Regions from separate parts of the Streptomyces sp. NBC_00457 genome, predicted to be linked through region 2. Evidence: predicted binding sites of a transcription regulator. Region 2 holds the regulator's gene; each other region holds the start of a gene.
What was found. The regulator HrcA, encoded in region 2, represses chaperone genes, less so after heat shock. The targets are predictions, from matches to a motif close to TTNGCACTCNGNNNNNCNGAGTGCNAA.
Positions count from the first base shown of each region.

Region 1: groL (chaperonin GroEL) is a predicted target of HrcA. The motif match lies at 2,420-2,446, and genes of this name have one in related genera.
Region 3: groES (co-chaperone GroES) is a predicted target of HrcA. The motif match lies at 3,207-3,233, and genes of this name have one in related genera.

Region 1 covers NZ_CP107905.1:6,009,769-6,016,837, reverse strand. The annotation lists gene OG828_RS27490 (MFS transporter) at 1-452, opposite strand, end outside; gene groL (chaperonin GroEL) at 631-2,259, opposite strand; gene OG828_RS27480 (cold-shock protein) at 2,592-2,798, opposite strand; gene OG828_RS27475 (MoaD/ThiS family protein) at 3,207-3,482, opposite strand; gene thrC (threonine synthase) at 3,571-4,854, opposite strand; SAM riboswitch class I at 4,873-5,030, opposite strand; gene OG828_RS27465 (glucosyl-3-phosphoglycerate synthase) at 5,189-6,133, shown strand; gene OG828_RS27460 (alpha,alpha-trehalose-phosphate synthase (UDP-forming)) at 6,221-7,069, shown strand, end outside.
Region 2 covers NZ_CP107905.1:7,190,785-7,197,853, reverse strand. The annotation lists gene OG828_RS32810 (VOC family protein) at 1-230, opposite strand, end outside; gene OG828_RS32805 (16S rRNA (uracil(1498)-N(3))-methyltransferase) at 247-987, opposite strand; gene OG828_RS32800 (nitronate monooxygenase) at 987-2,072, opposite strand; gene dnaJ (molecular chaperone DnaJ) at 2,149-3,288, opposite strand; gene hrcA (heat-inducible transcriptional repressor HrcA) at 3,289-4,305, opposite strand; gene OG828_RS32785 (MBL fold metallo-hydrolase) at 4,446-5,171, shown strand; gene OG828_RS32780 (DUF3097 domain-containing protein) at 5,206-6,015, shown strand; gene hemW (radical SAM family heme chaperone HemW) at 6,079-7,069, opposite strand, start outside.
Region 3 covers NZ_CP107905.1:4,540,216-4,547,284, forward strand. The annotation lists gene OG828_RS20385 (SDR family NAD(P)-dependent oxidoreductase) at 1-167, shown strand, start outside; gene OG828_RS20390 (ester cyclase) at 239-946, shown strand; gene groL (chaperonin GroEL) at 1,015-2,637, opposite strand; gene groES (co-chaperone GroES) at 2,755-3,063, opposite strand; gene OG828_RS20405 (polysaccharide deacetylase family protein) at 3,370-4,068, opposite strand; gene OG828_RS20410 (polysaccharide deacetylase family protein) at 4,065-4,979, opposite strand; gene OG828_RS20415 (class I SAM-dependent methyltransferase) at 5,070-6,260, shown strand; gene OG828_RS20420 (cell wall-binding repeat-containing protein) at 6,238-7,069, opposite strand, start outside.

The DNA.
Region 1 (7,069 bases), 1.2 Mb from region 2:
TCGGCGGGGAGTTCGTCCCGCATGATGCTGATGCCGAGCGGGATCACGCCGGCGGCGAGGCCCTGCAGGACCCGGCCGACGACCATCGGGACCAGGGACTCGCTCAGCGCGCAGACCACCGAACCGGCTATCAGCATCACGACACTGACCAGCAGCATCCGCCGCTTGCCGAACATGTCACCGAGCCGGCCGACGACCGGCGTCGCCACGGCCGCGGCGAGCAGTGTCGCCGTGACCGCCCACGCGGTGTCCGACGCGGGGGCGTCGAGCAGTTTCGGCAGCTCCGGGACGATCGGGATGACCAGCGTCTGCATCAGCGCGACGACGATTCCGGCGAAGGCCAGCACCGCCACCACGGCGTTCGGCCTCGGCGATGGGGGCCCCTCCCACGCCTTTCGGGCAGTGGGGGAGGAGCCTGCCGCCTCGGCGGGACGGGCGAGGGCGTCGGACATGAGGAGGCCTCCGTAGGAGCGCAGTAAGCTTGACCAAGGCAACTTTAAGTCAGTTGCTTGACTTAAGCAAGCGGCACTCTCGCTCCTCGGAAACGCACGGAAACGACCGAGGGCGGCACCCCCTGCTGAACAGGGAGTGCCGCCCTCGGTCGTAGGACAGGCGATCGACCGGAGTCGATCAGAAGTCCATGTCACCGCCCGGCATGCCGCCGCCGGCGCCGGCGCCGGCCGAGGCCTTCTCCGGCTTGTCGGCGATGACGGCCTCGGTGGTGAGGAACAGCGCGGCGATGGAGGCGGCGTTCTGCAGAGCGGAACGGGTCACCTTCGCCGGGTCGATGATGCCTTCGGCGATCATGTCGACGTACTCACCGGTCGCGGCGTTCAGGCCGTGGCCGACGGGCAGGTTGCGCACCTTCTCGACGATGACGCCGCCCTCGAGACCACCGTTGACGGCGATCTGCTTGAGCGGGGCCTCCAGGGCGAGCTTCACGGCGTTGGCGCCGGTCAGTTCGTCACCCTCCAGCTCCAGCTTCTCGAAGACCGTGGAGGCCTGGAGCAGGGCCACGCCACCACCGGCGACGATGCCCTCCTCGACGGCCGCCTTCGCGTTGCGAACGGCGTCCTCGATGCGGTGCTTGCGCTCCTTGAGCTCGACCTCGGTGGCGGCACCGGCCTTGATGACGGCCACGCCGCCGGCCAGCTTCGCCAGACGCTCCTGGAGCTTCTCGCGGTCGTAGTCCGAGTCGCTGTTCTCGATCTCGGCGCGGATCTGGTTGACCCGGCCGGCGACCTGGTCGGCGGAGCCGGAGCCGTCGACGATGGTGGTCTCGTCCTTGGTGATGACGACCTTGCGGGCGCGGCCCAGGAGGTCCAGGGTCGCGTTCTCCAGCTTGAGGCCGACCTCCTCGGAGATGACCTCGCCGCCCGTGAGGATGGCGATGTCGCCGAGCATGGCCTTGCGGCGGTCACCGAAGCCCGGAGCCTTGACGGCGACGGACTTGAAGGTGCCGCGGATCTTGTTGACGACCAGGGTCGACAGAGCCTCGCCCTCGACGTCCTCGGCGATGATCAGCAGCGGCTTGCCCGACTGCATGACCTTCTCCAGGAGCGGGAGCAGGTCCTTGACCGAGGAGATCTTGGAGTTGGCGATCAGGATGTACGGGTCGTCGAGGACGGCCTCCATACGCTCCATGTCGGTGGCGAAGTACGCCGAGATGTAGCCCTTGTCGAAGCGCATACCCTCGGTGAGCTCCAGCTCCAGACCGAAGGTCTGGGACTCCTCGACGGTGATGACGCCTTCCTTGCCGACCTTGTCCATGGCCTCGGCGATGAGCTCGCCGATCTGGGTGTCGGCGGCGGAGATGGAGGCGGTCGAAGCGATCTGCTCCTTGGTCTCCACGTCCTTGGCCTGGTCGAGCAGGGCAGCGGAGACGGCCTCGACGGCCTTCTCGATACCGCGCTTGAGGGCCATCGGGTTGGCGCCTGCGGCTACGTTGCGCAGGCCTTCCTTGACCAGGGCCTGAGCGAGCACGGTCGCCGTGGTCGTACCGTCGCCGGCGACGTCGTCCGTCTTCTTGGCGACTTCCTTGACCAGCTCGGCGCCGATCTTCTCGTACGGGTCCTCGAGCTCGATCTCCTTGGCGATGGAAACACCATCGTTGGTGATCGTGGGGGCGCCCCACTTCTTCTCGAGGACGACGTTCCGGCCCTTGGGGCCAAGGGTGACCTTGACGGCGTCGGCGAGCTGGTTCATCCCGCGCTCGAGACCGCGCCGTGCCTCCTCGTCGAACGCGATGATCTTGGCCATGTGAAGTGGTCCTCCCGGACTGGGGTGGATTGCTCCGGACCGCGCTGGCGCCCGCGACGGACGGCTCGCCTGCCTGTGGTTCCTTGCCCCACCCGGCCTGCGGGCCTCACCGACCCGGTCCTGGTTGTCACTCTCACCTTCAGAGTGCTAACGCCAATGATTAGCACTCGCCCATGCCGAGTGCAAGCGCTCCTCAGTGATCCTCAGGCGGGACAAGGGGTCCGGGACCTGCTCCGGACATGCCGGAGGGCTCGCAACCCATGACTCCCCATGGGAAACGAGCCCTCCGAAGTTGAACCAAAGAACGTCGCTGCAGTCAGTCGGCGCGTGCTTCAGCTGGTCGCGAGACGGACCATGTCCGCCTGCGGCCCCTTCTGGCCCTGCGAGATCTCGAAATCGACTCGCTGACCTTCTTCCAGGGTGCGGTAGCCGTCCATCTGAATCGCGCTGTAGTGGACGAATACATCCGCACCACCGTCGACCGCGATGAAGCCGTACCCCTTCTCCGCGTTGAACCACTTGACGGTGCCCTGAGCCATGCCTAACTCCCCTATTACTGGCCCTTGCACAGATCCACACTTCGCGGATCCGGGTCAGACCTCACCCCCCACGGTTGGGGGCGTGCGCCGGAACGCGTCGACCGCGGCTGAATGTATCTGTCCAACTGCCGTCTGCAACAGGTCAATCGGACGAGAAATCCGGGCGCGACCGGTCGGCGAAATGGGGAGAATTTGTGTAAATCCAGGGCAAGTCGGACCCAATAAAGGGAGCGAATGACGCAAAAGGCCCGCGTACTTTGGCTACTTCTTGTCGGCCGTGCGGGCGGAACTCATATGCGCGCGGCATGAAAGCCCGAGCAGGTTCCCCAACTGTACCGTGCTCAACCATAGAGAATGGCCCCCTCCGCTTCTCTCACGGAGGGGGCCATTCGATGAACAATGCGTGATTCAGCCGCCCGCGACCGCCGGAATGATCGAGACACCGGCCCCGTCCGGCGTCGCCGTCTCCAGCCCCTGCTCGAACCGGACGTCGTCGTCATTGACGTACACGTTGACGAACCGCCGCAGCTTCCCCTGGTCGTCGAGGATGCGGGCGGCGATGCCGGTGTGGTTCTTCTCCAGGTCGGAGATGACGTCGGCGAGGGTGCTGCCTTCGGCGGAGACCTCGGCCGCACCGCCGGTGTAGGTGCGCAGGATGGTAGGGATGCGGACGCTAACGCTCATGACTTGGACCTCCGGTCAGTACAGCGCCCCTTCAGGGGCGCGGGGAACTGCGCGACCAGCCCCCACCGGCCCGCAGACGAACAACAGCTCAGCCGAGACCAGCGTCCCGGAACGACTCCAGGTTGGGACGAATGGTCGCAGTCAGCCCCGTACCGGCCACCGCGTCCAGCGTCTTGAGACCATCACCGGTGTTGAGGACCACAGTGGTGAGGGTCGGGTCGAGGACACCGTCCTCGATGAGCTTCTTCGCGACGCCCACCGTCACGCCACCGGCGGTCTCCGCGAAGATGCCTTCCGTCCGCGCCAGCAACTTGATCGCATCGACGACCTGCTCGTCCGTCACGTCCTCCACCGCACCGCCGGTACGGCGAGCGATGTCCAGGACATAGGGACCGTCCGCCGGGTTACCGATCGCCAGCGACTTGGCGATCGTGTTCGGCTTCTGCGGCCGTACGACGTCGTGCCCGCCCTTGAAGGCGACGGACACCGGCGAGCAGCCCTCGGCCTGCGCGCCGAAGATCTTGTACGGCTTGTCCTCGACGAGCCCGAGCTTGATCAGCTCCTGCAGACCCTTGTCGATCTTCGTGAGCTGCGAGCCGGAGGCGATGGGGACGACGAGCTGGTCGGGCAGCTGCCAGCCGAGCTGCTCGCAGATCTCGTACGCCAGGGTCTTGGACCCTTCCGCGTAGTACGGCCGCAGGTTGACGTTGACGAAGCCCCAGCCCTCGCCGGCCGGGTCGCCGATCAGTTCGGAGCAGAAGCGGTTCACGTCGTCGTAGTTGCCCTCGATGCCGACGAGCTCACCGCCGTAGACCGCGGCCATGACGACCTTGCCCTGCTCCAGGTCGTGCGGGATGAACACGCAGGAGCGGAAGCCGGCGCGGGCCGCCGCGGCGCCCACCGCACCGGCCAGGTTGCCCGTGGAGGAGCAGGACAGGGTGGTGAAGTTGAACGCACGCGCGGCCTCGATGGCCTGGGCGACGACGCGGTCCTTGAAGGAGTGCGTCGGGTTGCCGGAGTCGTCCTTGATGAAGAGCTTGCCGGCGTCGACACCCAGCTCGCGCGCGAGGTTGTCGGCCTTGACGAGCTTGGTCCAGCCCGGGTTGATGTTGGGCTTGTCGGCCACGTCCGCGGGGACGGGCAGCAGCGGTGCGTACCGCCAGATGTTCGCGGGTCCCGCCTCGATCTGCTTGCGGAGCTCTTCGGCGTCGTAGGCCGAGAAGTCGTAGGCGATCTCGAGCGGGCCGAAACACTCCTCGCAGGCGAAGACCGGGCCGAGGGGTACTCGGTGACCGCATTCGCGGCACGAGAGCGCCGCGGCGGGGCCGAGGTCGACGGCGGGGGTGGTGCTTGCAACTGTCTGCGCAGCCATGTGAGGCGAGGCCCTTTCTCCTCATCTTCCTCACGACGCATCTCGCCGTGAGACGGATTTGGCACCTTCCCTAGCCGGGAGCCTCGCGGAGAACGATCAACACTGATCTACGAGTACCGACTGGAGGGTTGCCGGGGCTTCAACGGGCCGTATCCCTCTGCCCCTCTGGATGAGCGGTATTTAGTTGTAGACGCAAACGACCCCCGACATGCGATGGTCATCAGCGTTGTTCAAGACTGTAACCGAAGGCCAGGACAGTTGAGATAGTCGTCCGAACCGCGAGATGGATCACACACCTCTAGTCGTGATCCGCGACAGTGAGGAGCCGCTTACTGTGCTGGAAGAAGTCGAGCGCTGGTTGAGCGCACGCTCCTGGTCCCTGACCGATCGCCCGCTGCACAAGATCCTGGCCGCGAAACGCGCCACGGGACAGACCGTCAGTGTCGTGCTGCCCGCGCTCAACGAGGAGGAGACGGTCGGCGAGATCGTCGCCGTGATCCGTCACGACCTCATGCAGCAGGTCCCGCTCGTCGACGAGATCGTCGTAGTCGACTCGGGATCGACCGACCGCACCTCCGAGGTGGCCGCCGCCGCGGGCGCCCGGGTCGTCCACCGCGACGACATCCTGCCGCGCATACCGGCCGTCCCCGGCAAGGGCGAGGTCCTGTGGCGCTCGCTCCTCGTCACCAGCGGTGACATCGTCTGCTTCATCGACGCGGACCTGAAGGAGTTCTCGTCGGACTTCGTCACCGGCATCGTCGGCCCGCTGCTCACCGACCCGGAGGTCGACCTCGTCAAGGGGATGTACGACCGTCCGCTCGGCGGCGCGGCGGGCCAGGGCGGCCGGGTGACGGAACTGATGGCCCGCCCCCTGCTGAACATGCACTGGCCGCAGCTGGCCGGATTCGTCCAGCCGCTGGGCGGTGAGTACGCGGCCCGCCGCTCCCTGCTGGAACAGCTCCCGTTCCCCGTCGGCTACGGCGTGGAGCTGGGCATGCTGGTCGACGCCCTGCATCTGGTGGGCCTGGACGCCCTCGCCCAGGTCGACATCGGCGTCCGCAAGCACCGGCACCAGGACGGCCAGGCCCTGGGCCGGATGTCGGCCGCGATCTACCGCACGGCCCAGCTCAGGCTGGCCCGCGGCCATCTGATCCGCCCCTCCCTCACCCAGTTCGAACGGAGCGAGGACGGATTCGAACCCCGCACCTACTCCGTGGATACGGAGGAACGGCCTCCGATGGCCGACATCACCGAGTACCAGTCCCGCAAAGCGGCATAAACGTGCGCGTGGCGTAACGGAACGCGCCGGTTGTATACCGCTGAGCCGCACGTTTGAGCGGTTCTGGCCTGGGCTAGGTTGTGGCGTATGGCTGCAACTTTCGGTGCTGCGCAGGTACTGGTCGCCTCCAACCGCGGCCCCGTCTCGTACGGGGTCCGGGAGGACGGCTCGCTGCACGCCAAACGCGGCGGCGGCGGGCTGGTGTCCGGTCTCTCCGCGATCGGGTCGGACGCGGACGCCCTGTGGGTCTGCTCGGCCCTCGGCGACGGCGACCGCGAGGCGGTACGGCGCGGAGTCGGCGAGTCCGGTGTACGGATGCTGGACATTCCGGCCGACGTGCACGCGGACGCGTACAACGGCATCGCGAACTCGGTCCTCTGGTTCGTCCACCACCTGCTGTACCAAACGCCGCTGGAGCCGGTCTTCGACGCGGAGTTCCGGCGCCAGTGGGAGTCGTACGTCCGCTACAACCGCGCGTTCGCCGAGGCGCTGGCCGAGGAGGCGGGGGCCTCAGCGGCGGTGCTGGTGCAGGACTACCACCTGACGCTGGTGCCGGGCATGCTCCGCGAACTCCGCCCCGACCTGCGGATCGGCCACTTCTCGCACACGCCGTGGGCGCCGGTGGAGTACTTCCGCATGCTGCCGGACGACATCGCCGAGCAGGTGCTGCGCGGGATGCTCGGCGCCGACCGGCTGGGCTTCCTCACCCACCGCTGGGCCGACGCGTTCACCGCGTGCGCCGAGGTCCTCGTCGGCGGGCTCGGCGACACCCGCATCGGCGTGCACGGGCTGGGCGCCGACGCCGACTTCCTGCGCCGGCGCTCGCACGAGACCGACGTCGAGGAACGGATGGCCGCGCTGCGGGCCGAGATCGGCCCGGGCCGCCAGACCATCGTCCGGGTCGACCGCACCGAGCTGTCCAAGAACATCGTGCGC
Region 2 (7,069 bases):
AGGACGACCAGAGAACGGTGCCCGGTCGCCGCATCCCCCAACTCCCCCAACATCTCCGCCATCATCGCCCGGTCCTGCAGCGCAATCCCCGCAGAGCCCGTCGCGGGACTGAACTTCTCGTACGGCCCCTCCGTCGCCCCCGACTGCGGCTTGAGCCCGAGAACCTCGGAGTAAAAGCGATAACACGCGGCGAAGTCGGTGACGAGCAGCCGTACTTGAGCGAGTTCCATGACCACTCCCGGGTGTTCAGGACCACCGGCCGGTGCGGCCGAGAAGAAGCGCCGCCGCCGCGGTACCGGCGGTGGAGGTACGCAGCACACTGGGCCCCAGCCGGTACGCCCGCGCACCGGCCTCGGCAAACAGCCTCAACTCCTCGGGAGAGACGCCCCCTTCGGGCCCGACGACCAGCACGATCTCACCCTCGGCGGGCAGTTCGGCACCGGCGAGGGGTTCCGTACCGCTTTCATGCAGTACGGCGGCGAAGTCGGCCTTCGCGAGAAGTGCCGCGACCTGCTTGGAGGTCGCGGCGTCCGCGACGTCGGGGAAACGCACCCGGCGGGACTGCTTGCCGGCCTCGCGCGCCGTGGCCCGCCACTTGGCCAGCGCCTTCAGTCCGCGCTCGCCCTTCCACTGGGTGATGCAGCGGGCGGCGGCCCACGGCACGATCGCGTCGACGCCGACCTCGGTCATCGTCTCGACGGCGAGTTCGCCGCGGTCGCCCTTGGGGAGGGCCTGGACGATCGTGATGCGGGGTTCGGGCTGCGGCTGCTCGGCCACCGGGTCCAGCCGGACGATGAGGCGGTCCTTGCCCTCGGTGTCCAGCACCACGCACTCCGCCCAGCGGCCCGCCCCGTCGGTGAGCACCACGTCCTCGCCGGGCCGCAGCCGCTTCACCGAGACCGCGTGCCGTCCCTCGGGGCCGTCGAGGACGTACCGCCCGCCGCTGTCCGCGTCGAAGTGCTCGACCACGAAGACGGGGGCGGTCATCAGGCACCGCCGCCCATGGAGGGAGCGGCCGACAACGCTGTCTTCGCTGCGGCGATCTCGGCGGCCAGCACCTCGACCAGCTGTCCGGCGGGCAGTTCGCGGGCCATCCGGTGGCCCTGTCCCGCCCACAGCGCCATGCCCTGCGCGTCGCCCGCCTTGGCCGCCGCCTTGCGCAGCGGCGAGGTGAGGTGGTGGACCTCCGGGTAGGCGGCGGGCGCGTACGGGCCGTGCTCGCGCAGGAAGCGGTTGACCAGGCCGCGGGCCGGGCGGCCGGAGAACGCCCGCGTCAACTCCGTACGGACGAACAGGGGGTTGGTGAGCGCCTGCTTGTGCAGGGCGTTGGCGCCGGATTCGGGGGTGGCGAGGAACGCCGTGCCGAGCTGGGCCGCACTGGCGCCCGCGGCGAGGGCGGCGGCGATCTGGCTGCCGCGCATGAGGCCGCCGGCGGCGACGAGGGGGAGCGACACGGTCTCGCGGACCTGCGCGATCAGCGACAGCAGGCCGATGCCGCCGCCGTCCGTCTCCTGGACGTCCCGGTGCGTGCCCTGATGGCCGCCCGCCTCGACGCCCTGCACGATCACTCCGTCGGCACCGGCCCGCTGCACGGCGAGGGCCTCCTCGGCGGTGGTCGCGGTGACCAGCGTGAAGGTGCCGACGCGGCGCAGCGAGTCCAGTACGTCCCGGCTGGGCACGCCGAAATGGAACGACACCACCGGCACCGGGTTGTCGAGCAGGACGGCGAGCTTGGCGTCGTAGCCGTCGTCGCGGCCGCTGTCGGGGTCCCCCAGCTCGGTCTCGTACCAGGCGGCCTCACCGGCGAGCTGATGGGCGTAGACGTCCACGGCGGCGGCATCGGCGTACTCCGGCTGCGGCATGAACAGGTTCACGCCGAACGGGCGGCTCGTGATGCCCCGCAGCTGTTTGATCTCCTGGTACATGCCGTCGGCGGTCTTGTACCCGGCAGCCAGAAACCCGAGCCCGCCGGCCTCGGACACGGCCGCAGCGAGATGCGGGACGGAGACTCCGCCCGCCATGGGGGCCTGCACGATCGGATGAGGGAAGAGATCGGTCAGTGCGGAGGACATGACGGCATGTTGTCACGTCCTCCGAACAAGTCCGAATCCGGCCTTCCCCTTGGCATAGGCCACCGGCATGCCAGAGCTAACGCCCGTTGAAAGCGTCCTTCAGCCTCGAGAACAGCCCCTGCTGACCGGGCTGGAACTGCCCCGTAGGCCGTTCCTCGCCGCGTAGCTTGGCCAGCTCGCGGAGGAGGCGTTCCTGTTCGGGGTCGAGTTTGTTGGGGGTCTGGACCTCGACGTGGACGATGAGGTCGCCGCGTCCGCCGCCGCGGAGGTGGGTGACGCCGCGGCCGTGCAGCGGGATCGACTGGCCGGACTGGGTGCCCGGGCGGATGTCGACCTCTTCCAGGCCGTCCAGCGTCTCCAGCGGGACCTTGGTGCCGAGCGCGGCCGCCGTCATCGGCAGCGTGACCGTGCAGTGCAGGTCGTCGCCGCGCCGCTGGAACTGCGCGTGCGGCAGCTCGTGGATCTCGACGTACAGGTCACCGGCGGGACCGCCACCGGGCCCCACCTCACCCTCGCCCGCGAGCTGGATCCGCGTGCCGTTGTCGACACCGGCCGGGATCTTGACCGTGAGGGTGCGACGGGAGCGGACCCGGCCGTCACCGGCGCACTCCGGGCACGGCGTCGGCACGACCGTGCCGAAGCCCTGGCACTGGGGGCAGGGCCGGGACGTCATGACCTGGCCCAGGAAGGACCGGGTGACCTGCGACACCTCACCGCGACCGCGGCACATGTCACACGTCTGCGCACTCGTCCCCGGCGCGGCCCCCTCGCCGCTGCAGGTCGAGCAGACGATCGCCGTGTCGACCTGAAGGTCCTTGGTCGTGCCGAAGGCCGCCTCGTCCAGCTCGACGTCCAGCCGGATCATCGCGTCCTGGCCGCGCCGCGTACGCGACCGCGGGCCCCGCTGGGACGCCGTACCGAAGAACGCGTCCATGATGTCCGAGAAGTTCCCGAAGCCACCCGCGCCGAAGCCGCCCGCGCCACCGGCGCCGCCGGCCTGGGACAGCGGGTCGCCACCGAGGTCGTAGACCTGCTTCTTCTGCGGGTCCGACAGCACCTCGTAAGCGGCGTTGATCTCCTTGAACCGCTCCTGGGTCTTCGGATCCGGATTGACGTCCGGGTGCAGCTCGCGTGCGAGCCGCCGGAAGGCCTTCTTGATCTCTTCCTGCGACGCGTCGCGGCGCACGCCGAGAACGGCGTAGTAGTCCGTGGCCACTTACGACTCCGCCAGGATCTGTCCGACGTACCGTGCCACTGCGCGTACCGCTCCCATCGTTCCTGGGTAATCCATGCGGGTCGGTCCGACCACGCCGAGCTTGGCGACTGCCTCGCCGCCCGAACCGTAGCCGACCGACACGACAGACGTGGAGTTGAGTCCCTCGTAGGCGTTCTCATGACCGATGCGTACGGTCATGCCCGAATCCCCGGCCTCACCAAGCAACTTGAGGAGCACGACCTGCTCCTCCAGTGCCTCGAGCACCGGCCGGATCGTGAGGGGAAAGTCATGCCCGAAGCGGGTGAGATTGGCGGTGCCGCCGATCATCAGCCGCTCTTCGTTCTCCTCGACGAGGGTCTCCAGAAGTGTGGAGAGCACCGTCGAGACCGTGCCGCGGTCCTCGTGGTCGAAGCCCTCGGGCAGGTCCTCGACCAACAGCGGGACATCGGTGAACCGGCGTCCGGCGACCCGGCTGTTGAGCCGCGCGCGCAGATCGGCGAGGGAGGCCTCACCGAACGGCGCCGGACAGTCGATCATCCGCTGCTCGACCCGCCCGGTGTCCGTGATCAGCACGAGCATCACGCGCGCGGGAGCGAGCGAGAGCAGTTCCACGTGCCGCACGGTGGAGCGGGTGAGCGAGGGGTACTGCACGACGGCGACCTGCCGGGTCAGCTGCGCGAGCAGCCGCACGGTCCGCGCCACCACATCGTCGAGATCGACGGCCCCGTCGAGGAAGTTCTGAATCGCACGCCGCTCGGGCGCGCTCATCGGCTTGACGCCGGCCAGCTTGTCGACGAAGAGGCGGTAGCCCTTGTCCGTGGGGATGCGCCCGGCACTGGTGTGCGGCTGGGCGATGAACCCCTCGTCCTCCAGGACCGCCATGTCGTTGCGCACGGTCGCCGGGGAGACACCGAGGTTGTGCCGCTCGGTGAGCGCCTTGGAGCCGACCGGCTCCTCCGTGCCGACGTAGTCCTGGACGATGGCGCGCAGCACCTGAAGCCTGCGTTCACTCAGCATCTCGCGCACACCTCCAGAAGTCGTCCTCTCGGCGCCTCGCCTGGCACTCTTCGCTTCCGAGTGCCAGAGTTCCCCGGCCCAGTGTACGGCGGTCGGGTGCGCACGGGGCAAGGACGGGGTCGTACGGCTAGCGTCGCCGTATGAGCGTGACTTGGGAAGAGCTGGGGTGGGAGCGGCTGGCGGCCGGGGTCGGGCGGTGCCGGCTGCCGGTCTGGGACTGCACGGTGGGGCTGGTCGTCGGGGCGGGCGCGGCCCTGGTGATCGACGCCGGGTCGAGCCTCGCGGAGGGTGCACGCGTGCGTGCGGGGGCGCAGGAGCTCGCCGGCCACCGTGTGACTCATCTCGCGCTCACCCACCCGCACTTCGACCACGTCTTCGGGGCGGGGGCGTTCGCGGGCACGGAGTTGTACGGCGCTGTGGGCATCGACACGGTGTACTCGCACACCGGGCGCGAGGAGCTGCGCGCGGACGCGGTACGCCACGGTCTGGACGCCGGCCCGGCGGACGAGGCGGTGGCGTCCCTCACACCGCCCCGCCATCACGTCTCCGGCGAGTGGACCCTCGACCTGGGCGGCGGCCGGCAGGTCCTCCTCGCCAACGTGGGTCCTGGCCACACCGCCCACGACCTCGCGGTCCTGGTCCCCGGCGATCCGGAGGTCGTGTTCTGCGGCGATCTGGTCGAGGAGTCGGGGGACCCGCAGGCGGGCACCGACGCCGTACCGACCCACTGGCCCGCGGCACTTGATCGTCTGCTGGACCTGGGCGGCGAGGACGCGCTGTATGTGCCCGGTCACGGAGCGGTGGTGGACGCGGCGTTCGTCCGCGCGCAGCGGAACGCGCTCGCCCGCCGATTCGGCGTGTCGTGACCACGCCCCTCCGGCTTCTCCTATCGTCATCCGAATGCGCCAGTACTCTTCGGACCTCACCCCGCCGTGGAAGAAGTCCAAGCCCGTCCCCGAGGTCCCGGCGGACCCCGGCCTGGTCGTCGAGGAACCCGGCACCGGCTTCTGCGGCGCGGTGATCCGCTGCGAGGCGGGCACGGTGACCCTGGAGGACCGCTTCGGCAAGCACCGCGTCTTTCCCCTGGAACCACGGGGCTTCCTCCTGGAGGGCCGAGTGGTGACCTTGGTCAAGCCCGCCGCCGGTCCCGTACGTCCCACCCGTACCGCATCCGGCTCCGTCGCTGTCCCCGGCGCCCGCGCGCGTGTCGCCCGCGCGGGCCGCATCTACGTCGAGGGCCGGCACGACGCGGAACTCGTCGAGAAGGTCTGGGGCGACGACCTCCGCATCGAGGGCGTCGTCGTGGAGTACCTGGAAGGCATCGACGACCTCCCATCCATCGTGGCCGAATTCGCACCGGGCCCGGACGCACGGCTGGGGGTCCTGGTCGACCACTTGGTACCGGGCACGAAGGAGTGGCGCATCGCGCAATCGGTGCCGAGCGAGCACGCCCTGGTGGTCGGCCACCCGTACATCGACATCTGGGAGGCCGTGAAGCCGTCGTCACTGGGGATCGCGGGGTGGCCACGGATTCCGCACGGCCAGGACTGGAAGACGGGCGTGTGCCGGGCCCTGGGGTGGCCGGAAAACACCGGTGCGGCGTGGCAGGGGATTCTGGGGCGGGTGCGGTCTTATCGGGATCTGGAGCCGGAGTTGCTGGGGAGGGTGGAGGAGCTGATCGACTTCGTCACGGGTAGCGGTGGGGCTTGACGCCGGAGTAGGTGCCGAATCCGGTGGTGTCGAGTTCGATGCCGAGCGGCTCCAACGGCGTGATCAGTCCACCAAGTCCCTGACCACCGCATCCGCCAGCAACCGCCCCCGAAGCGTCAGCACCGCGTGCCCCTCGTCGTACGGCCGTTCCTGAAGGAGCCCCTCCTCCAGCGCCCGCCGGGACGCCTTGCGGCCCGGTTCCCGGAGGAGAGCCAGCGGTACGCCCTCCCGGAGCCGCAGCTCCAGCAGGATCCGCTCGACCCTCCTGTCCTCCTCCGACAGGAGCTCGCGCCCGGCCCCCGGCGACCGCCCCTCCGCCAGCGCCGCCGCATAAGCCCCCGGGTGCTTCACGTTCCACCACCGCACCCCGCCCACGTGCGAGTGGGCTCCGGGTCCGGCGCCCCACCAGTCGGCGCCTCGCCAGTACAGCTCGTTGTGCAGGCACCGCCCCGCGTCCGACGTCGCCCAGTTCGACACCTCGTACCAGTCGAAGCCGGCCCCGGACAGCACCGACTCCGCGATCAGATACCGGTCGGCGTGGACGTCGTCGTCGGTCATCGGAACCTCGCCGCGGCGGATGCGCCGGGCCAGTTGTGTGCCCTCCTCGACGATCAGGGCGTAGGCCGAGACGTGGTCGGGACCGGCGCCGATCGCGGACTCCAGGGAGGCCCGCCAGTCGTCGTCCGACTCCCCCGGCGTGCCGTAGATCAGATCCAGGTTGACGTGGTCGAAGCCCGCCGCCCGGGCCTCCGCGACGCAGGCCTCCGGGCGTCCCGGCGTGTGCGTACGATCCAGCACGCGCAGTACGTGCTGCTTCGCGCTCTGCATGCCGAAGGAGACCCGGTTGAAGCCGCCCTCCCGGAGCGTGGCCAGATACGCGGGGTCCACCGACTCCGGGTTCGCCTCGGTCGTGATCTCGGCGTCGGGGGCCAGGCCGAACTCGTCGCGGATCGCGCCCAGCATGCGGACGAGGTCGTCCGCGGCCAGCAGGGTCGGCGTACCGCCTCCGACGAAGACCGTCCGCACGGCGCGCGGGTCGTCGCCGAGGACCTTG
Region 3 (7,069 bases), 2.7 Mb from region 2:
ACGCCGACAAGCTGGCCGCGGCGGCCCTCGCCGACCTGGCGCGCGGCAAGACGCTGTCGATTCCCGACCCCCGGTACAAGGTGCTGATGGGGATGGCGAAGGTGGTGCCGCGCGGGATGCTCGGCGGGATCACCTCGAAGACGGGGCGCAAGTACGGGCCGCAGTAGGCCGACAGACGGAGCGCTCAGGAGGAGAATGGAGCTGTTCGACCGGACCCTCGGGGGACGGAGGCGACGCCATGACGTTCGTACAGCTCATCGACTGCAAGACGAGCCGGTTCGACGAGATGAACCGGCTGATGGACACCTGGGTCGAGCAGACCAAGGGGAAGCGGACCGCGACGCACAGCGTGATCGGCAAGGACCGGTCAGACGCGTCGCACTTCATCGAGATCGTGGAGTTCCCGTCGTACGAGGAGGCGATGCGGAACTCGAACCTCCCGGAGACCGACAAGATCTTCCGGGAGATGGTCGCTCTCTGCGACGAGATGCCGACGTTCACGGATCTGGACGTGGTGCGCGACGAGCAGTTGTACGCGGCCACCGCGCGGCGGTTCTTCGACGCGCTGCCCGGGGAGGGCGAGGCGCCCACGTTCAACGACGTGCTCATCGAGGACTATCACGACCACGATCCCAGCAACCCGCAGGACGTCATCGGGCTCGACGCCTTCCGGCGCGAGGTCGAGGTGTGGCGGGGCGGCTTCGACTTCTCGTTCACGATCGAGGACCAGCTGGCCCAGGGTGACCGGGTGTGCACCCGCTGGACCTGGAACGGCCGGCACAAGGGCGAGTTCGTCGGGATCGCGTCCACCGGGAAGCAGGTCTCCATGACCGGGACGACCATCCACCGGTGCGGTCCGGACGGGAAGATCGCCGAGGGCTGGTGGCAGTACGACCGGCTGGGGCTGATGGAGCAGTTGGGGGCGCTGGACGCGCTGGAGCAGTGACCTGAGGCAAGCAGGGCAACGCGAAGGCCCGGCACCCCCAGGGTGCCGGGCCTCGGTGCCGACTTACGTCAGTGGGAGTGGCCGTGGCCGCCCGCGGCGGCCGGCTCTTCCTCTTCCTTCTTCTCGACGACCAGGGTCTCGGTCGTGAGGAGCAGGGAGGCGATGGAGGCGGCGTTCTCCAGGGCGGAGCGGGTGACCTTCACCGGGTCGATGACGCCGGCCTTGACCAGGTCGCCGTACTCGCCGGTGGCGGCGTTGAAGCCCTGGCCCTTGTCGAGCTCGGCGACCTTGGAGGTGATGACGTAGCCCTCCAGGCCGGCGTTCTCGGCGATCCAGCGCAGCGGCTCGACGACCGCGCGGCGGACGACGGCGACACCGGTGGCCTCGTCGCCGGTCTTGTCGAGGTTGCCCTCGAGGACCTTGGCGGCGTGGACGAGCGCGGAGCCACCACCGGAGACGATGCCCTCCTCGACCGCGGCGCGGGTCGCGGAGATGGCGTCCTCCAGACGGTGCTTCTTCTCCTTCAGCTCCACCTCGGTGGCGGCGCCGACCTTGATCACGCACACGCCGCCGGCCAGCTTCGCGAGGCGCTCCTGGAGCTTCTCGCGGTCCCAGTCGGAGTCCGTGGTCTCGATCTCGGCCTTGATCTGCGCGATGCGGCCCTCGACGCCGCCCTTCTCACCGGCACCGTCGACGATCGTGGTGTCGTCCTTGGTGACGGTGACGCGGCGCGCGGAGCCGAGGACGTCCAGACCGGCCTGGTCGAGCTTGAGGCCGACCTCCTCGGAGATGACGGTGGCGCCGGTGAGGACGGCCATGTCCTCCAGCATCGCCTTGCGGCGGTCGCCGAAGCCGGGGGCCTTGACGGCCACCGCGTTGAAGGTGCCGCGGATCTTGTTCACGACGAGGGTGGAGAGGGCCTCGCCCTCCACGTCCTCGGCGATGATCAGCAGCGGCTTGGAGGAGTTGGACTGGATGACCTTCTCCAGCAGGGGCAGCAGGTCCTGGATGGACGAGATCTTGCCCTGGTTGATCAGGATGTACGGGTCGTCGAGGACGGCCTCCATACGCTCCTGGTCGGACACCATGTACGGCGACAGGTAGCCCTTGTCGAAAGCCATGCCCTCGGTGAAGTCCAGCTCCAGACCGAAGGTGTTGGACTCCTCGACGGTGATGACACCGTCCTTGCCGACCTTGTCCATCGCCTCGGCGATCAGCTCGCCGACCTGCTGGTCCTGCGCGGACAGCGCGGCGACGGCGGCGATGTCGGACTTCTCGTCGATCGGGCGCGCGGTCGCGAGGAGCTCCGCGGAGACCGCGGCGACGGCGGCGTCGATGCCCTTCTTCAGGGCGGCCGGGGAGGCGCCGGCGGCGACGTTCTTCAGGCCCTCGCGGACCAGCGCCTGGGCCAGCACGGTGGCGGTGGTGGTGCCGTCACCAGCGATGTCGTTGGTCTTGGTCGCCACCTCCTTCACCAGCTGCGCGCCGAGGTTCTCGTACGGGTCCTCGATCTCCACCTCGCGGGCGATCGTGACACCGTCGTTGGTGATGGTGGGTGCGCCGAACTTCTTGTCGATGACGACGTTGCGGCCCTTGGGGCCGATCGTCACCTTGACCGTGTCGGCAAGCTTGTTGACGCCGCGCTCGAGGGCGCGACGGGCGTCCTCGTCGAACTTCAGGATCTTCGCCATGGGAGCGGTTCAGCCCTCTCGGAAAACGTGGGTGAAACGAACTGCGCCCCTGACGCCCGGCTTCATAAGGTCGCGGGGGCCCGGGGCGCAGCTCAAAAACAAATGTGCTTCGTTGATCTACTTCTCGATGATCGCGAGCACGTCGCGAGCGGAGAGCACCAGGTACTCCTCGCCGTTGTACTTCACTTCGGTGCCGCCGTACTTGCTGTACAGCACGATGTCGCCGGTCTTGACGTCGAGCGGCAGGCGCTCGCCGTTCTCGAAGCGGCCCGGGCCCACGGCCAGGACGACGCCCTCCTGGGGCTTCTCCTTGGCGGTGTCCGGGATGACCAGGCCAGAGGCGGTGGTCTGCTCCGCGTCGAGCGGCTGGACCACGATGCGGTCCTCAAGCGGCTTGATGGCAACCTTGGAGCTGGTGGTCGTCACGATCCGACCTCCCCCTTCGGAGATCTCACGGGGTTAACTGTCTGAGGTGGCGACCAGGTCGATCCGTCGTCGCGGGTGCCGGACCTGCCCGTCGCTATTGGCACTCTCCAGGGGGGAGTGCCAGACCAGAGACTATGACGGGGTTAGCACTCGGTCAAGCGGAGTGCCAATGCCTGCGGCGCGTCGGCGGATTCTGGTGGACGTCCGTTGCGTGGATCCCGGCGTTGGTTTCCTGGGGGCTGCGCCCCCAGACCCCCGCTTCGGCCTGGCGGCCTCGTCCTCAAACGCCGGACGGGCTGGATTTGTCTACAGGTAATCCTCGAGCCGCCCCACCCTCAGCCCCGCCTCCTCCACTCGCCGCAGCACCCGTTCCGTTCGCTGCCACAGGGGTGGGCCGGTCGGGTCGTCCGGGCCGATGAGGATGATGTCGCCGGGGTGGAGGGGGGCGTCGTCGGTGTCGGCGGAGGTCCACAGGACGATCGCCGCGAGGCCGCAGTCGGCGGTGGCGTGCAGGGTCGTCATGTCGTAGCGGCCGTGGGGCGGGCGGAAGAGGCGGGGGCGGATGCCGAAGCGGGACTTGAGCTTGTCCTGCTGGCCGCAGATCTCGGCGCGCTGGCCGGCGTAGGGCAGGCCGGGCAGGGCGGTGTGGTCGAGGGTGTGGTTCTGGATGCTCGCGCCGACCGACTGCAGGCGCGCGAAGTGGCCGTAGCCCGGGCCCACGACGCTGTCCGTGAGGAACATGCTGACCGGGAGCCGCAGTTCGCGGACCATGTCGACGAAGCGGGGGTCCTTCTCCGCCCCGTCGTCGTAGGTCAGGAAGACGACCTTGTCCCGGGTGCGGACCCGGTCGACCACGGGCGGCAGACCCCGGTCCGCCCCCGGGCCGTGCGGGCTCACCCGTCCGGCCGCCTTCTCGCCGAGGCGTTCGAGGGGGTCGACGGACTGGGCGCAGCCGGTGAGCAGCGCGACGGTCAGCGCCAGCGCCCCGGCCGCGCGCGGCCTCACAGGTAGTCCTCCAGCCGTGCCACGGCGTACCCCTTCGCCGTGACCTTCTCCAGGAACCGTCGGACCATGTCCGGCATCGTGCCCTTCCAGTCGTCCTTACCGCGGAAGTGGCTGAGAACGATGTCGCCGGGATGAAGGTCACGGTCCCACTCGCGGTACTCCCAGTGGTCGGCGAAGACCTCCTCGTTCCACAGGGGCGCGTACTTGATGCCGCAGGCCTTCGCGGCGTACAGGGTGTCCGCGTTGTAGTTGCCGAAGGGCGGGCGGAAGAGGGTCGGGCGGGTGCCGTAGTGCTTCTCGATGACGTTCTGCATGCCGCAGATCTCGCGCTTCTGGCGGGAGTACGACAGGCCCGGCAGGTACGGGTGGTGGAGGGTGTGGTTGTGCAGGCTCACGCCCGCCTGCTGCATGCGCTTGAAGTAGCCGTAGTCCTCCTTCACCAGGTAGTCGCTGAGGAACGCGGTGTACGGGACCCGCAGTTCGCGCATCATGCGCAGGAACGCCGGGTCCTTCTCGGCGCCGTCGTCGATCGTGAGGAAGACGATCTTCTGCCGGGTGGGGATCGTGGTGAAGACCGGCGGAAGGTCGTCCTCCTCATGGCCGTCCACCTCGAAGCCCGCGCGGGTCTTGATCTCCGGCTTCACGGCCGGGGGCGGCGGGGCGGTCAGGGGGACCCGCGACAGGCCCCAGCGTTTCGCCGCCGCGGCCCGGGCCCGCTGCGCGGCGTGCCGCTTGTCGGGGGCCTTGGCGCCGGGCGCCTCACGGGGCTGCTGGCCTGCTGCGGGCGGTGCCGTGGAGGCGCCGTCCGCGCAGCCCGAGGCGATGGCCGCGGCGGCGAGCACGGCGATTCCGGCACGGATCCGGCGCTTCCGATACGCACCGTATTTATCATTTTGTACGACTACTCGCATGGAGCCGGATCCTCGCAGGCACCCGCCCCCAACCCCGGCCGACACCGCCGCCGCGCATGCACCATCCACCGACTGGCCCACAATGAACCGGTGAACGACCTCGCCCCCCTCCTCACCCCCGAAGGCCGCGCCCTCCTCGACGAGGTCCGCGGTACCGACCCCGCGCGGGAACTCGCCGTCGCCACCCGGCTGCGCCGCGAGCACCCCGCCGAGCTGGTGTCGGCGGCGCTCGGGCAGGCGCGGCTGCGGCAGCGGGCGGTGGCGAAGTTCGGGGCCGAGGACGCGGGGCGGATGTTCTTCACGCCGAACGGGGTGGAGCAGTCGACGCGGGCGAGCGTGGCGGCGTATCGGGCCGAGCGGTTCAAGGCGCTGGGGATCCGGTCGGTCGCTGACCTGTGCTGCGGTATCGGCGGTGACGCGATCGCGTTCGCCCGCGCCGGGATCCGGGTGCTGGCCGTGGACCGGGATCCGCTGACGGCGGCGGTGGCGCGCGCGAACGCCGACGCGCTGGGGCTGGCCGGGCTGATCGAGGTGCGGGAAGTGGATGTGACGGAGGTGGACACGACTGCGTACGACGCCGTGTTCGTCGACCCCGCCCGGCGTGGCGGCCGGGGCCGGATCTTCGACCCCGAGGCCTACTCGCCGCCCCTGTCCTGGGCGGTGCGGACGGCACTCGAAGCTCCCCGCGCCGCTCTGAAGATCGCGCCCGGAATCCCCCATGAAGCCGTCCCCGCCGAGGCCGAGGCCGAGTGGATCTCCGACGGCGGGGATGTGAAGGAGGCGGTGCTGTGGTTCGGCACCGAGCCGGGCGCCGTGCGCGCGACCCTGCTGCCGGGGCCGCGGACCCTGCTGGGACGCGGGCTGCCCGACCCCGAAGTCCGGCCTGTGGGGCGGTACTTGTACGAGCCCGACGGCGCCGTCATCCGGGCCCATCTGGTCGCCGAGGTCGCCGAGTCACTGGACGGCGGGCTGATCGACCCCACCATCGCGTACATCACCGCCGACGAGCATCACGAGACCCCGTACGCCACCGCGTACGAGATCACCGATCAACTCCACTTCAGCGTCAAGAAGTTGAAGGCACTGCTCCGGGAGCGGCAGGTCGGGACGCTGACCGTGAAGAAGCGGGGGTCGGCGGTGGAGCCGGAGGAGTTGCGCAGGAAGGTCAAGCCGCAGGGGCCCAACGCGGCGACGGTGTTCCTCACCCGGGTCGAGGGGGCGCCGACCATGCTCGTCGGCGCCCCCTCGAAGCCGTCGGCTACTGCCGGTGGAGCGTCTTGAGGGGCTCCAGGTGGGGGTCGGCGCCGGTCGGGCCGGTGCGGGCCACGGTGGCGGGCTGACCGCCGTTCGTGCGGGCCGAGAAGGTGCTCGCCTGCGTGCTCGTGGGCACCGTGCCGTTGTAGTACTCGTGGTACACGAATTGGGAGCCGCTGGCGCTGATCGAGGCGCCCGCCGTGTTCAGCGTGCTCGCGGTGACGGAGGCGGTGGGGCCGAACGCGACCGTGAAGCTCGTGCTCGCGGACTCGCGCAGCAGATAGCTCTTGGTCTCGTCCGACAGGGCGGGGCGGGAGGTCCACAGGAGGGGCCCGAAGACGTTCATCGCCGCACCGGCGGACAGGCCGTCGCGCCAGGCGCCCGCGTAGGCGAGCGCCACCGAACTCGGCGCCGTCCACCAGAACTTGGCGACCGCCACAGACAGCGCCGCGTCGGTGCTCCCCGTGATCGGGTAGTACGAGTACGTCGACGGCCACCGGGAGAAACCCGTGTGGGTCAGCGCGTACTTGGCGTCCGACCCGACCGTGATGACCATGGTCTTGTCCGGGTTCAGGCTGTTGAGGTACGACTTCACGGCCGCGGTCAGCTTCTTGCCGTTGGTGAGGACGACGCTGCCCGCACTGGCCGCTCCGTCGGCGCCGGCCGCGGCGGCTGCCGGGAGAGCCGCACGGTAGTCGGTGCCCGACGCCAGGAACACATACTTCGGGGCGCCGGTGACGGACTGCGCCACCTTGACCGATGTCTCGTAGCGGTCGGCGCCGGACAGCCGCTTGGGGACGTAGCCGAGCGTCCTCAGCTGGGCGGCGACATTGCTG